4 regions of the Neisseria sp. GT4A_CT1 genome follow, and region 3 is predicted to be linked to each of the others. Evidence: predicted binding sites of a transcription regulator. Region 3 holds the regulator's gene; each other region holds the start of a gene.
What was found. The regulator FNR, encoded in region 3, switches genes on or off when oxygen is low (the NO sensors DNR and NnrR bind a similar motif). The targets are predictions, from matches to a motif close to TTGATNNNNATCAA.
Positions count from the first base shown of each region.

Region 1: a site for FNR is predicted at 2,533-2,546, ahead of ccoN (cytochrome-c oxidase, cbb3-type subunit I). Genes of this name have one in related genera too.
Region 2: a site for FNR is predicted at 1,771-1,784, ahead of HMPREF1028_RS05105 (FeoA family protein). Genes of this name have one in related genera too.
Region 4: a site for FNR is predicted at 2,025-2,038, ahead of pflB (formate C-acetyltransferase). Genes of this name have one in related genera too.

Region 1 is NZ_JH164967.1:345,078-348,806, forward strand. It holds gene HMPREF1028_RS08410 (CcoQ/FixQ family Cbb3-type cytochrome c oxidase assembly chaperone) at 27-197, opposite strand; gene ccoO (cytochrome-c oxidase, cbb3-type subunit II) at 202-813, opposite strand; gene ccoN (cytochrome-c oxidase, cbb3-type subunit I) at 837-2,270, opposite strand; gene HMPREF1028_RS08425 (M61 family metallopeptidase) at 2,600-3,729, shown strand, end outside.
Region 2 is NZ_JH164966.1:75,411-79,139, reverse strand. It holds gene HMPREF1028_RS05110 (ferrous iron transporter B) at 1-1,124, opposite strand, end outside; gene HMPREF1028_RS05105 (FeoA family protein) at 1,296-1,562, opposite strand; gene HMPREF1028_RS05100 (NAD(P)H-hydrate epimerase) at 1,880-2,506, shown strand; gene crcB (fluoride efflux transporter CrcB) at 2,538-2,900, opposite strand; gene HMPREF1028_RS05090 (dihydroorotate oxidase) at 3,238-3,729, shown strand, end outside.
Region 3 is NZ_JH164964.1:451,150-454,878, reverse strand. It holds gene HMPREF1028_RS02060 (hypothetical protein) at 1-18, opposite strand, end outside; gene hemN (oxygen-independent coproporphyrinogen III oxidase) at 148-1,569, opposite strand; gene fnr (fumarate/nitrate reduction transcriptional regulator Fnr) at 1,713-2,447, shown strand; gene HMPREF1028_RS02045 (MBL fold metallo-hydrolase) at 2,527-3,600, shown strand.
Region 4 is NZ_JH164965.1:303,317-307,045, forward strand. It holds gene pflB (formate C-acetyltransferase) at 1-1,902, opposite strand, end outside; tRNA gene HMPREF1028_RS04070 (tRNA-Leu) at 2,297-2,386, opposite strand; tRNA gene HMPREF1028_RS14510 (tRNA-Cys) at 2,410-2,487, opposite strand; tRNA gene HMPREF1028_RS04075 (tRNA-Cys) at 2,498-2,571, opposite strand; tRNA gene HMPREF1028_RS04080 (tRNA-Gly) at 2,599-2,674, opposite strand; tRNA gene HMPREF1028_RS04085 (tRNA-Gly) at 2,697-2,772, opposite strand; tRNA gene HMPREF1028_RS04090 (tRNA-Gly) at 2,798-2,873, opposite strand; tRNA gene HMPREF1028_RS04095 (tRNA-Gly) at 2,913-2,988, opposite strand; gene pgsA (CDP-diacylglycerol--glycerol-3-phosphate 3-phosphatidyltransferase) at 3,075-3,635, opposite strand.

The sequences.
Region 1 (3,729 bases), on a different contig from region 3:
TTGCTCCGTGATCACGGACTAAACTGTTATCGCCCGTCTTTTTCAGACGACTCTTTATCCTCATCATTTTCGAAAATACTGTTGGCGGCATCATCGTAGTTCTTTTTATTGCGTCGGTTGAAAACGATATAAAGCACTAAGATAAAGCTGATAAAAACCCAAACAGTAAAGAGCGAGCGGGCCCAGTTTACGTCCATGATGTTACCTTACGTTTTTCAATGCCAAGCCTAAGCCTTGCAGGTATGCAATCACCGCATCCAGCTCCGATTTGTTTTCCAAGGCTTCAGGTGCTTTGGCAATCTCTTCATCGCTGTAAGGCGTACCGACTTTACGCAGGGCTTTCATATGCGCCACGGTTGCTTCGGCATCGACTTTGTTGCGGGCAAGCCATGGGAAAGCGGGCATATTGGACTCCGGCACAACGTCGCGCGGATTCAGCAGGTGGATGCGGTGCCATTCGTCGGAATAGCGGCCGCCGACACGTGCCAAGTCCGGACCGGTACGTTTGGAACCCCATTGGAACGGATGGTCATAAACAGACTCGCCGGCAACGGAGTAGTGGCCGTAACGTTCGGTTTCCGCACGGAACGGACGGATCATTTGAGAGTGACAGTTGTAACAACCCTCGCGGATATAGATGTCGCGACCAGCCACTTGCAAAGCGTTATAAGGTTTCACACCTTCAATAGGCTGGGTGACTGCCTTAGTAAAGAACAGCGGCACGGCTTCAATCAACAGGCCTACGCTGACTACAAGCAGGGTAAATACAATCAGGACGCCGACTTTTTCTTCAGCTAATTGTTGTAATTTCATTTTGGTAGCCTTTTCTTATGTTTTTAGTGGTGCTGGGTTTGAGACACCGCGGGAATCTCGGCATCAACCGCTTTGCCACTGATGGCCGTACGGTAAACGTTGTATGCCATGATACACATACCGCTCAGGTACAGCAGGCCGCCGGTGAAACGAATCATGTAGAAAGGCATGGTGCGTTTAACTGACTCTACAAACGAGTAGGTCAAAGTACCGTCCGCATTCAAAGAACCCCACATCAGACCTTGCAATACCCCTGCAATCCACATGGAGGCGATATACAGAACCACGCCGATGGTCGCAATCCAGAAGTGTGCTTCCACCAATTTGGTGCTGTACATTTCATTTTTACCGAACAGGCGGGGAATCATGTAGTACACGGAACCAATGGTCACGAAGCCCACCCAGCCCAATGCGCCGGCATGAACGTGTGCAACGGTCCAGTCGGTGTAGTGGCTCAAAGCGTTGACGGATTTGATGGACATCATCGGACCTTCGAAGGTGGACATACCGTAGAAGGACAGAGAAACGATCAAGAATTTCAAGATAGGGTCGGTACGCAGTTTGTCCCATGCACCGGACAAGGTCATGATACCGTTGATCATACCGCCCCAAGAAGGTGCGAACAGAATCAGGGACAACACCATACCCAAGGACTGAGTCCAGTCAGGCAGCGCGGTATAGTGCAAGTGGTGGGAACCTGCCCACATGTAGGTGAAAATCAAAGCCCAGAAGTGGACGACGGACAAGCGGTAAGAATAAACCGGACGACCCGCCTGTTTCGGCACGAAGTAATACATCATGCCCAAGAAACCTGCTGTCAGGAAGAAACCTACGGCATTGTGGCCATACCACCATTGAACCATAGCATCGATTGCGCCCGCATAAACCGGATAGGATTTCATGAAGCCCGCAGGAATGCTCAGGTTATTGACGATGTGCAACAGGGCAACGGCCAAAATGAAACCGCCGTAGAACCAGTTGGCAACGTAGATATGTTTGATTTTACGTTTGGCAATCGTACCGAAGAATACGATGGCGTAAGCAATCCAAACCAAAGCGATCAGGATGTCGATAGGCCATTCCAATTCGGCATACTCTTTAGCTTGGGTATAACCCAAAGGCAGGCTGACGATTGCCGCAACGATAACTGCCTGCCAGCCCCAGAAGGTAAATGCCGGCAGCCAACCGCCGAACAGGCGTGCATTACAGGTACGTTGAACAACGTAGTATGATGTACCCATCAGACCGCAACCGCCGAACGCAAAAATCACCGCATTGGTGTGCAACGGACGCAGGCGGCCGAAGTGGAACCAAGGGCCGACATCTGATAAATCAAGGGACGGGGCAAACAATTGGGCGGCAACGATGACACCGACCAACATGCCCACAATACCCCAAACTACGGTCATGATGGCGAACTGGCGCACCACTTTGTAGTTATAAGTTTGTGTGTCCATGAGAGTCTCCATGAATTATGGGAATAAAAATTTTTTATCTCACTTTGCCGTATGCGTTTTGAACAAACGCAATAAGGGCTAGGTTTAAATTTTTCTAAATTTAACATATAAGACAAGCCTAGCCAAGCGGAATTACATTTCACTCCATCTGGCGGCTTTATCGATTTTTTATATTTTTTACTTTATAATCATATTATTATTTAACAACCTCCCCTACAGCGCCACTTTATTTTTTCAAGCCTCCCTTTTGAAGGGGACTTTATCGATATAAATCAAACTGCATAATTCGACCTTTTTATTCATAAAATTTAACAAATGCATTAATAGTCATGATTAATTACAAAATCACCCCCAACCCGCTCGCCCACGAGTGGCACATCCGCCTAACCTTCCGACAAGAACATGATTTGGAAACAGAAATCAGCCTACCGAACTGGGTTCCCGGCAGCTATCTGATACGCGATTTTTCCCGCCACATCACCACCATCCGCGCTTTTTGCAACGGAGAATATGCCCATCTGACCCAAGTCAAAAAAAACCGATGGCGCACCGCCCCTCAGTCCGGCGAGTGGGAAATTTACTACACCGTTTACGCCTACGACCTATCCGTCCGCGGCTCGTTTCTGACTGCCGAACGCGGATTCTTTGACGGCGCGTGCCTGTTTTTGCAGGTAAACGGACAAGAAAACAGCGCGCACCAAATCGAATTCCCCATCCTGCCGAAAACATGGCGGATTGCCACCACCCTGCCCCAAACCGGCATCCACAGCTTTCAGACGACCTCCTACCACGACTTAATCGACCACCCTGTCGAACTGGGCAACATCGAATTTCTCGATTTTGAAGCCGGCGGCATCCCGCACCGCATCGCCTTGAGCGGCCACTACCCCGATTTCGACCGCGACCGCCTCGTGTCAGACATCCGCACAATCTGCGAAACCGAACTGGCCATGTTCCCCTCCCCTGCCCCGTTCACCCATTACCTCTTCCTGCTCCACGTCGGCGACAACATCTACGGCGGACTGGAACACATCAGCAGCACCGCCCTGCTCGCCGACCGCCACAGCCTGCCGCCGCACGGCATGACCGAAGCCAACGACGCCTACACCCAACTGCTCGGACTGTTCTCACACGAATACTTCCACGCCTGGAACGTCAAATCTATCAAACCCGCCGCCTTTGCCCCCTACGACCTCGACCGCGAAAACTACACCGAGCAGCTTTGGGCATTTGAAGGCATCACCTCATACTACGACGACCTCTTCCTCGCCCGAAGCCGCACCATCGCCCCCGAAGCCTACCTGCGCCTGCTCGCCCAAAGCATCACCCGCGTGCAGCAAACCAAAGGTCGTCTGAAACAAAGCCTTGCCGAATCCAGCTTCACCGCTTGGAACAAATTCTACAAACAAGACGAAAACAGCCCCAACGCCATCGTCAGCTACTACCAAAAAGGCGCACT
Region 2 (3,729 bases), on a different contig from region 3:
GCGTAAACGGGCAGCCGCGCGGAGCAGGTCAGCAGCGGGGCGACGGCGATGGTAACGAGGCGTTCGCGCGGGTCATTAATCGTACGCGCCGACATAACGGCGGGAACGGCACAGGCGAAACTCGACAGGAGCGGGATGAATGAGCGTCCGGACAGGCCGCTTTTCGCCATCACGTTATCCAGCAGGAAAGCCGCACGCGGCAGGTAGCCTGAGTCTTCCAAAAGCAGGATGAAGGCGAACAAAATCGTAATCTGCGGCACGAACACCAACACGCTGCCCATACCGGCAATGACGCCGTTGACGAGCAAGTCGCTGAGGATGCCCGGCTCCATGTTGGCGCCTATCCATTCGCCCAGCGCGGTAAAGCCGCCTTCGATGGCGTCCATAATCGGCGCCGCCCATGTGTAAACCGCTTGGAACACCATAAACAGGATGACCAGCAGCATAATTATGCCCCAGACGGGGTGCAGCACGATGTCGTCGAGTTTTTTGTGCCATGCGGGCAGCGTCATCTGGGTGCGTACCACTTGTGCCAAAATCGATTCGACTTCTTGATAAAGTTTGTCGCTCTCCAGCGCCTCGAGCGTGCGTTCGGCAGAAGCGGGGTTGGCGGGGAAAGAGCGTTTGCGCGGCAGCTTCGCCACGGCTTCGCGTACCGCCTGTACGCCCGACGCGCTCACTGCGACTGTTTCCAAAACAGGTGCATCCAACAACTCGCTCAGTTTGGCGGCATCAATATTCAAACCCCTTCTGCGGGCAACGTCGCTCATGTTCAGCGACACCACCATAGGCAGTCCCAGCGTTTTCAGTTCCAAAATCATGCGCAGGGTCATACGCAGGTTGGTCGCGTCGGCAACGGCGATGATGGCGTCGGGCGGAATGCCCAGCTTGCCTACGGCGACATCTTTCGCCACCGCTTCGTCGGGGCTGGTCGTGCGTAAGCTGTATGTGCCCGGCAGGTCGATAATGCGGACGGCCGCATCGTCGAGGAAGGCACCCTCGCGCTTATCGACCGTTACGCCCGGATAATTGGCAACCTTGGCATGTGCGCCGGTCAAACCGTTGAATAAAACGGTTTTGCCGCAGTTTGGCGCGCCAATCAAGGCAAAATAGCTTAGTTCCATGAATTGAACTCTCCTTTTTTGATTGTTTGATAAGTTTGGAGTGGGATTTGGGGGAAAGGTTTTGAAATTGTGTTTTCAGACGACCTAGGTCGTCTGAAAAGGATGGGGCGGTCAGATTAAATCCGCCTATGCCGCATTTTCAAAATAGAAGCCTGCCTGCGTGTACGGCGGTCAGCCGTCAATCACATGGCACATAATTTTTCCCGCCTCTTCCTGCCGTAACGAGAATTGCGACTGGTTGCCCAAACGTACGGCAAACGGGCCGCGTCCGAATCCGCCGACGGCAATCACTTGCAACGGCATTCCACTTGAAAAGCCCAAGTCGGCAAGGCGGCGTGTAACCAGCGGGTCGAGTTCGCCGAAAGTCGAATTGGGGACGATGGAGTCGATGTGCGCGACTGCGCCTTTACTGAGTTTTGACAAAGGTATGGCAGACATAGTGTGTTTTACTTTCGTTGTCGATTGAAAAAAGAGACGGCAAGTAAAGACGAATCAGACACAGGGTAGCCAGAGGCATATCCCAACGCCCGTCCCCGCAAAAGAAGTAGTTTTGATTGTTTATCACTTTGTTTAATTTTGATAATAAATCTTGTTAACATAAAAATCAAATACAAAGCCACCAAGTTCCTGATTTTCAGACGACCTCTTGCGGCAAATCAAAAAAAGCGAATGATTTGACGGGAAAGTCGGGCAGGGCTATTGATAAGGTTTGCATTTGGATGTTTGATAGGCAGTAAAGAGAAAAGGAGCGAATGATGAAAATCTACACCGCCGCAGAAATGCGCGAACACGAACAAATGGCAGTCGATAAAGGCACGACTTTCGAGCAACTGATGGAAAACGCGGGACAAGCCGCCGCCGCGGATTTGCTGCGCCGTTTCCCCAAAGCAGGATGCGCGTTAATCGTTTGCGGCAAGGGCAACAACGGCGGCGACGGTTTGGTTATCGCGCGCGTGTTGTCGGAGCGGGATTGGCAGGTAGATGTTGTTTTCGTCTTGGGAGACAAACTGTCGCCGCTGGCGCAGTTGAACCGCGAGCGTTTGAATCATTCGGACGGCGTCAGCTTTATCCGCCCCGATGAACTGGAAGGTCGTCTGAAAACAGGTTACGACCTCGTTATCGAAGGCATTTTCGGGACAGGTTTCAGCGGCGCATTGCCCGAAACAGCTACCGCCGTCTGCCGCCTGCTGAATCAAGCCGACGGCTTCAAAATTGCGTTAGACGTCCCGACCGGGCTGAACTGCGACACCGGCGAAGCAGACAAAGACACCTTCCGCGCCGACCTGACTTACGCCTTCGCCGCCTACAAACCCGCGCATATGACTGACGCAGGCAAAGCATATTGCGGCGAAACCGTGTGTTTGGATATTGGGATAGAGTGAGAATATTTTATTGAGATGACGATGTTCGCGGCTATTTCCAGTTTTGCGCCAAGTAAATGCCCAATGCCGTCAGCAGGAACGAGCCGAAAACATGCAGGCAGACCGCTGAAAACGCCGTCGCCCAGCGTTGCGCCTGCATCAGGGTGACCATTTCCAATGAAAAACTGGAAAATGTCGTCAGGCTGCCGAGAAAACCGGTAATCAGTAAAAGCTTCCATTGCGGATTATCCAGCCATTCGGCGCAGATGCCGATTAAGAACGCGCCGATCCAGTTGGCGGCAAGCGTGCCTGCCGAAAACGGGACGGAGAGTGCGGCAAAGGCGAGAACGAGCAACCAGCGGGACAATGCGCCCAAAGCCGCGCCAAACGCAACCGCCATGACGTTTTGAAACATATTGAAATCCGGAAACAAGAAAAATTAAAAGGGTAGGGTTGGGGATTTTAACCGTATTTTGAACAGGCAAAAAAGGTCGTCTGAAAAGCATTTTAGGTTTTCACTTTGTTGAAACCATGCTTTCAGACGACCTTTTTTTCGCCTTTCCTTCATCATATATAGCGGATTAAATTTAAATCAGGACAAGGTGAGGCAACGCCGTACTGGTTTAAATTTAATCCACTATAAAACAACATTTCCCTACATTGTCTGTCATTTGATGTTTGTTAAAAATTTTGCCGCCTATTCGTGTTACGCTTCGCAATCAATTTGATTTTTCAAGGGAAAGGAGCAGGATATGCCGTCATTGAGAACGCAAATCGCCGGTTTTTCTTTTGACAACTGTCTGATGAACGCCGCTGGTGTGGCGTGTATGACCGTGGAAGAATTGGAAGAAGTCAGACAATCTGCCGCAGGCAGCTTCGTTACCAAAACGGCGACGCTGGAAGCGCGGGCGGGCAATCCCGAGCCGCGTTACCGCGATGTACCGCTGGGCAGCATCAATTCCATGGGCTTGCCGAATCAAGGCATTGATTATTATCTGGATTATTTGCTGAGCCTTCAAGAATCGCAGCCCGAACGGACATTTTTCCTCTCGCTGGTCGGTATGTCGCCCGATGAAACGCATACGCTGTTGAAAAAAGTGCAAAACAGCGGATTTAAAGGCATTACCGAACTCAACCTTTCCTGTCCGAACGTCCCCGGCAAGCCGCAAATCGCCTACGACTTTGAAACGACCGAGCGGATTTTGGGCGAAGCCTTCGGCTACTTCGACAAGCCTTTGGGTATC
Region 3 (3,729 bases):
TTGCTGTTCGGTAATCATAGGGCGCATCTAGAACAAATTGACTTGAATCACGGCAAACCGGCAAATATGGTTTGATGTTACCCGAAAGTCTTGAAAATAAAAACAAAGGTCGTCTGAAAATTTTCAGACGACCTTTGTTATTCCTCTTTACACCGTTTGCGAATATTGGGCTTTGGTTTCCCTATGACGCAGGTGGTAGTCGAACACCATGGCGATGTTGCGTATCAGGAAGCGGCCTTTGGGGGTAACGGTCATCCCGTGCGGTTTCAGGCGGACGAGTCCGAGGGAGGCGAGTTGTTCCAAGTCGGCAAGTTCGTCTTTGAAATAGCGGTCGAACGGGATACCGAACACGCTTTCGTAGATTCGGTAATCCAAGGCGAAGCGGCACATCAAATCTTGGATGATATTGCGGCGCAAAAGGTCGTCCTGATTGAGCTGGTAGCCGCGCATGATGGGCAGGTGTCCGGCATCGAGGGCAGCATAGTAGGCATCGATGTCGCGTTCGTTTTGGGAGTAGGTGCTGCCGATCTTGCCGATGGAGGATACGCCGATGGCAACCAAATCGCAGTCCGCGTAGGTCGAGTAGCCTTGGAAGTTGCGCTGGAGGAAGCCTTCTTTGAGGGCGATGGAAAGTTCGTCATCGGGTTTGGCGAAATGGTCCATACCGATGAAGACGTAACCGCGTTCGGTCAGGGTTTGAACGCAGTATTGCAGCATATCGAGTTTTTCTTCGCTGCCGGGAACGGCTTCGGTATCGATGCGGCGTTGCGGCTTGAAGATATGCGGCAGGTGGGCGTAGTGATAAAGGGCAAGGCGGTCGGGATCGAGCGACAAGACAGTGTCGATGGTGGTTTTAATGCTTTCGGCGGTTTGGTGCGGCAGACCGTAAATCAAATCGACGCTGACGGATTTGAATCCGGCTTCGCGGGCGGCATCGATGACTTCTTTGGTTTCGTCGTAGCTTTGGATGCGGTTGACTGCTGCCTGCACTTTGGGGTCAAAGTCCTGAATACCGACGCTCATGCGGTTGAAGCCGAGCTTGCCGAGCATGAGGACGGTTTCGCGGCTGACTTTGCGCGGGTCGATTTCGATGGAGTATTCGCCGCCGGGGATAAGTTGGAAATGTTTGCGTATCATGCGGAATACGCGTTCGATTTGGTCGTCGCTCAGAAAGGTCGGCGTACCGCCGCCGAAGTGCAGTTGCGCGAGCTGATGCCGTCCGCCCAGATGCGGGGCGAGCAGCTCCATTTCTTTTTCAAGGTATTCGATGTAGGCATCGGCGCGGCTTTTGTCTTTGGTGATGATTTTATTGCAGCCGCAGTAGTAACAAATGGTGTTGCAGAAGGGGATGTGGATATAAAGCGAAAGGGGCTTGTTCAAAGCCCCCATACCGCGCTGATTCAAGGCATTGATATATTCGGCTTCGCGAAATCCGTCATGGAATCGGTCGGCTGTCGGGTAGGAAGTGTAGCGCGGACCGCTGGAAGGAAGGCTGGCGATGAGTTCGCGGTCGAACTCAGGCTTGTCATTGTTTCTATTGTGATTATTTTGTATCGGTATTACTTTCATGGCGTGTGCGTGATTAGAGTAATGATGTTAGGCAATTTTCGGATAGTTTGGTAGAATGCCACAGTATGATAAACCTGTCTTGATATGTGTCAATAACTTACGTAATCATGACAGGATAAAAACCTTAATTTTAAGGGTGTTTTATGACCACACACAATGCTATGCATCAGATGAAAACCCTGTGTTCTTCCTGTTCGCTGCGTGAACTCTGCCTGCCTGTCGGGCTTTTGCCCAATGAGTTTGCACAATTGGACGCGGTCATCCGACAGAGCCGCCGCTTGAAGAAGGGTGAATATCTGTTCCGCACCGGTGAGCCTTTCGCGTCGCTGTTTGCCATCCGTGCCGGTTTTTTCAAAACCACGGTTGCCAGCCAGGACGGTCGCGATCAGGTTACCGGCTTTTTTATGTCCGGCGAACTCATCGGCATGGACGGCATTTGCTCCCATGTCCACAGCTGCGACGCGGTGGCTTTGGAAGACAGCGAAGTGTGTGAGCTGCCCTTCACCCACATCGAAGAGCTGGGACACAACATCCCCAGCCTGAGAAGTCATTTTTTCAGATTGATGAGCCGCGAAATCGTGCGCGACCAAGGCGTGATGCTGCTTTTAGGCAATATGCGCGCCGAAGAACGTCTGGCGGCGTTTTTGCTTAACCTGTCCCAACGCCTTTACTCGCGCGGATTTGCCGCCAACGATTTCATTCTGCGGATGTCGCGCGAAGAAATCGGCAGCTATTTGGGGCTGAAACTCGAAACCGTCAGCCGCACGCTCTCCAAATTCCACCACGAAGGCTTAATTTCGGTCGAACACAAACACATCAAAATCCTCGACTCGCAAGCCCTCAAAAAAATGGTGTCCGGCTGTTCGCACGCCATCTGATGGATACCGAGACTATTTTCAAACAGAATCCAAGGTCGTCTGAAAAATTTTCAGACGACCTTCTTCATAAAAACCAATTATGAAACACAAGAAAAAACTCATTACCTTGACCGCTGCCTGCGCCCTGCTCACCTACTGGCTCTATCCCGACCAACATCCCGTTTACCCCGCAAGCGACCATTACGACCCGAAAACGCAAACCTTCTTCAACCCCGAACCGCAGCAGAAACCGACCGGCCTGACCGGCGCATTTTGGAAGATCCTGACCGACCCGCAGGCAACGCGCCCGCCCAAACCTCTGCCTACCGTCAAGCCCGATTGGCAAACCTTCCTCGCCGCACCCGAAGGGAAAAGCCGCTTCGTCTGGTTCGGACATTCCACCCTATTGATGCGGATCGGCGGGCAAACCGTCATTACCGATCCCGTTTTCGGCAATTCCGTCTCCCCCATCCCCATCACCATGAAACGCTTCCAGCCTGCGCCCGCAGAAATCGACGAACTGCCGCCTGTCGATGTCATCCTGATTTCACACAGCCACTATGATCACCTCGAAAAAGACAGCGTGCAGGCACTCAATTCAAAAGGTAGCAGCCACTTTGTCGTCTCACTCGGTATGGGCGTACTGCTGAAAAAATGGGGCGTGCCGCAAGAGCGCATTACCGAACTCGATTGGTGGCAAAGTACCGAACGCAACGGCATCCGCTACACCGCACTACCTGCCCGTCACGATTCATCCCGAACCCTGACCGACCACAACCAAGCCCTGTGGTCCAGCTTCGTCATCGAACACGGCGGCGAAAAATTCTATTTTCACGGCGACTCGGCACAAGGCAGCCATTTCGACAAAATCGCCGAAAAATTCAACGGGTTCGACATCGCATTCATCGAAAACGGGCAATACAGCGAACATTGGCCCAACAATCACCTCTTCCCCGAACAAACCGCCCGCTATGCCGCGCAGCTTGCCCCCAAACGCTTCATGCCCATCCACTGGGGCGCCTACGCCATGGCACTGCACGCTTGGAACGAACCCCTGCTTCAAAGCATCCCGCTGGCACGCAGCTTGGGTGTCAATCCGTTGACTCCGCTAATGGGACAAGTCTTTGATGCCAATACCGCCACGCAAGACTGGTTTGCCGAACCTTTACAATAAAGCTGCCTAAAGGTCGTCTGAAAACAAATACAGCAAGTTCCATCAAGTCATAAATATAGTGGATTAACTTTAAACCAGTACGGCGTTGCCTCGCCTTAGCTCAAAGAGAACGATTCTCTAAGGTGCTGA
Region 4 (3,729 bases), on a different contig from region 3:
GGCACCCGGACCGAACGGTGCGCCTGCGCGGCGGCCGTCCGGCGTGTTGCCAGTTTTTTTGCCGTACACGACGTTGGAGGTAATGGTCAACACGGACTGGGTCGGCGTTGCGTTGCGGTAAGTTTTGTGGGTTGCCACTTTTTTCATGAAGCGTTCTACCAAGTCGCAGGCAATATCGTCCACGCGGTCGTCGTTGTTACCGAACTGCGGATATTCGCCTTCGATTTCAAAGTCGACGGCAATACCGTTTTCATCGCGAATCGGTTTGACTTTGGCGTATTTGATGGCGGACAGTGAGTCGGCGGCCACAGACAAACCGGCGATACCGCAGGCCATAGTGCGTTTCACGTCGCGGTCGTGCAGCGCCATCAGCGCGGCTTCGTAGCTGTATTTGTCGTGCATGTAATGGATGATGTTCAGCGCGGTAACGTATTGGGTTGCCAGCCAATCCATGAATTTGTCCATGCGCGCAAAGACAGTGTCGTAGTCCAAGACTTCGTCCATAATCGGTTCGGTTTTCGGACCGACTTGGTCTTTGGATTTTTCGTCCACGCCGCCGTTGATTGCGTACAGCAGGGTTTTCGCCAAGTTGGCGCGTGCGCCGAAGAACTGCATTTGTTTACCGACCACCATCGGGCTGACACAGCAGGCAATGGCGTAGTCGTCGCTGTTGAAGTCCGGACGCATCAAATCGTCGTTTTCGTATTGGATGGACGAGGTGTCGATGGACACTTTGGCGCAAAATTCTTTAAAGCCTTGCGGCAGTTGTTCGGACCACAACACGGTGATATTCGGTTCGGGAGATGGACCCATGTTGTACAGGGTGTGCAGCACGCGGAAGTTGGTGCGGGTTACCAGCGTGCGGCCGTCTAAACCCATACCGCCGATGGATTCGGTTGCCCAAATCGGGTCGCCGGAGAAGAGTTGGTCGTATTCGGGCGTACGCAGGAAACGAACCATACGCAGTTTCATCACCAAATGGTCGATAAATTCTTGCGCTTGGGTTTCGGTAATTACGCCGTTTTTCAGGTCGCGCTCGATGTAGATATCCAAGAATGAAGACACGCGACCGAACGACATGGCGGCGCCGTTTTGCGATTTAACGGCGGCAAGGTAGCCGAAGTAAGTCCATTGGATGGCTTCTTGTGCATTTCTCGCAGGACCGGAAATGTCGTAGCCGTAAGAGGCTGCCATTTCTTTCATTTGACCCAAGGCTTTGTATTGTTCGTTGATTTCTTCGCGGCGGCGGATAACTTCTTCCAAATCCACGCCGTTTTCCAAATCGGCTTGCAGCGAGTTGAACTGGTTGAGTTTGTCTTTCATCAAGAAGTCGATACCGTACAATGCCACACGGCGGTAGTCGCCGATGATGCGACCACGACCGTAAGCATCCGGCAAACCGGTGATCACACCGGATTTGCGGCAACGGCGGATGTCGGGCGTATAAACGTCAAACACGCCTTGGTTGTGGGTTTTACGGTATTTGGTAAAGATTTCGCTGACTTCGGGGTTCAACTCGACGTTGTACACTTTGCACGCGTCTTGTACCATTTTCAAACCGCCGAACGGCATGATCGAGCGTTTCAGAGGCTCGTCTGTTTGCAGGCCGACGATGGTTTCCAAATCTTTATCGATATAGCCCGGTGCATGGCTGGTAATGCCGGACACGACTTGCGCGTCGATTTTGTAAGGTTCGTGTGTGCGGTTTTCGACTTTGATGCCTTCCATCACTTCCGCCCACAGTTTGGTCGTCGCCTCGGTCGCAGGCGCGAGGAAAGACGCATCGCCTTCATAAGGCGTGTAGTTTTTCTGAATAAAATCGCGCACGTCGACATTGGTTTCCCAATTACCGCCGACAAAACCTTCCCAAGCGGCAGGGCGTTGCTGTACATCGGTTGACATATCAAGCTCCTAATTTGTCAGATAGAATTTATAGGTAGAAGAAATTTACCTTTGCAGAATAGCACTTTAGCTCTATGAAGTGTAACGATTGGCGAAGATGTGAACGTTTACCCGATATTTTTTTGACTTACATCAATGAGAACAGTTATTACTTAAAACTACATTTTATTTTTCAAGCCTTTAGCGTGTAAACAAGTGTAGAATATAAAATTAAGCCCTGAAAACTTATCCGGTTTTCAGGGCTTTTCCTTAGGTATTTGATTTCATGCAATTACATTGTGTAAAGATCGCAAGTTGGACACAAATTGGACACAAAGCAAAAAGACAGCCTGAATTATAAGCTGTCTTTTGGTAATTTAGAGTCTTAGATTATTCAATAAATTCATAGATTTATTGGTGCCCGGAGCCGGAATCGAACCGGCACGGCCGGTTTAGGGCCGACGGATTTTAAGTCCGTTGTGTCTACCTATTTCACCATCCGGGCGCAGACTGTTTTATATTGAAATTTGGAGGCGGGGGCGCGGATTTGAACCGGCCTATATAAGGGTTGCACCCCTTATAGCATAAACACTCTGCCACCCCGCCATGAAATGAGTGGAGGCGAGAGTCGGAATCGAACCGGCGTCCACGGATTTGCAATCCGCTGCATTACCACTTTGCTATCTCGCCAAACAAACTACCAGGTAGTGTTCAAACTGGAGCGGGAAACGAGTCTCGAACTCGCGACCTCAACCTTGGCAAGGTTGCGCTCTACCAACTGAGCTATTCCCGCATATCCAAATATGCCTGAAGGATGGAGCGGGAAACGAGTCTCGAACTCGCGACCTCAACCTTGGCAAGGTTGCGCTCTACCAACTGAGCTATTCCCGCATGGGACACATCTGAAATTAAACTGTGGAGCGGGAAACGAGTCTCGAACTCGCGACCTCAACCTTGGCAAGGTTGCGCTCTACCAACTGAGCTATTCCCGCATCGGAGAAACTTTATAGCAACTTAAGACAGGATTCGTTTGGAGCGGGAAACGAGTCTCGAACTCGCGACCTCAACCTTGGCAAGGTTGCGCTCTACCAACTGAGCTATTCCCGCCGAATGTCTGTTTCTTGCTGCTGTTTCTGAAGAAGACGCAATTATTATGGATTTAAAACTTGTCGTCAAGGGGTTTGTTTTATTTTTTATTTGATTTCCTGCCACGCCATTTTCAGATAATAAAACATTGACCAGAGGGTTAATACAGATGCGATAAACATCAATATGTTACCTGTCAGGTAAAAAATATTGTCAAATCGATTGGAGGCTAAGAGCAATAAAAATATGGCAACCATTTGCGCGGCGGTTTTAAATTTGCCGATCGTGGCAACGGCAACGCTGCTGCGTCTGCCCATTTGCGCCATCCATTCCCTCAAGGCGGAAATGGTAATTTCCCTGCCGATGATGATAATGGCAAAAATAACATAAGTACGGCCAAGGCTGACCAGCAGCAATAATGCGGTCGCTACCATCAATTTATCCGCAACGGGATCGAGGAATGCGCCGAAATCGGAGGTTTGCTTCCAAAGCCTTGCTAAAAATCCGTCAAACCAATCGGTTACGGCTGCGAGTGCGAAAATGATAGCGGCAGTCCAATTGACGGTTTCCGGTGCAATCCACCCTTTTGGCAGGAAAAACAGCAAAGTAAAGACCGGAATCAGCAAAACGCGCATCCAAGTCAGAAAAATCGGTATGTTCCAAGGCATGATTTACCTTTGATGTGGTTATGATAGTTAATTTGCCTATTATAACGGACTTGTCTGTCTGAAAGCATATGTTTTAACCATCTTTCAGACAGCA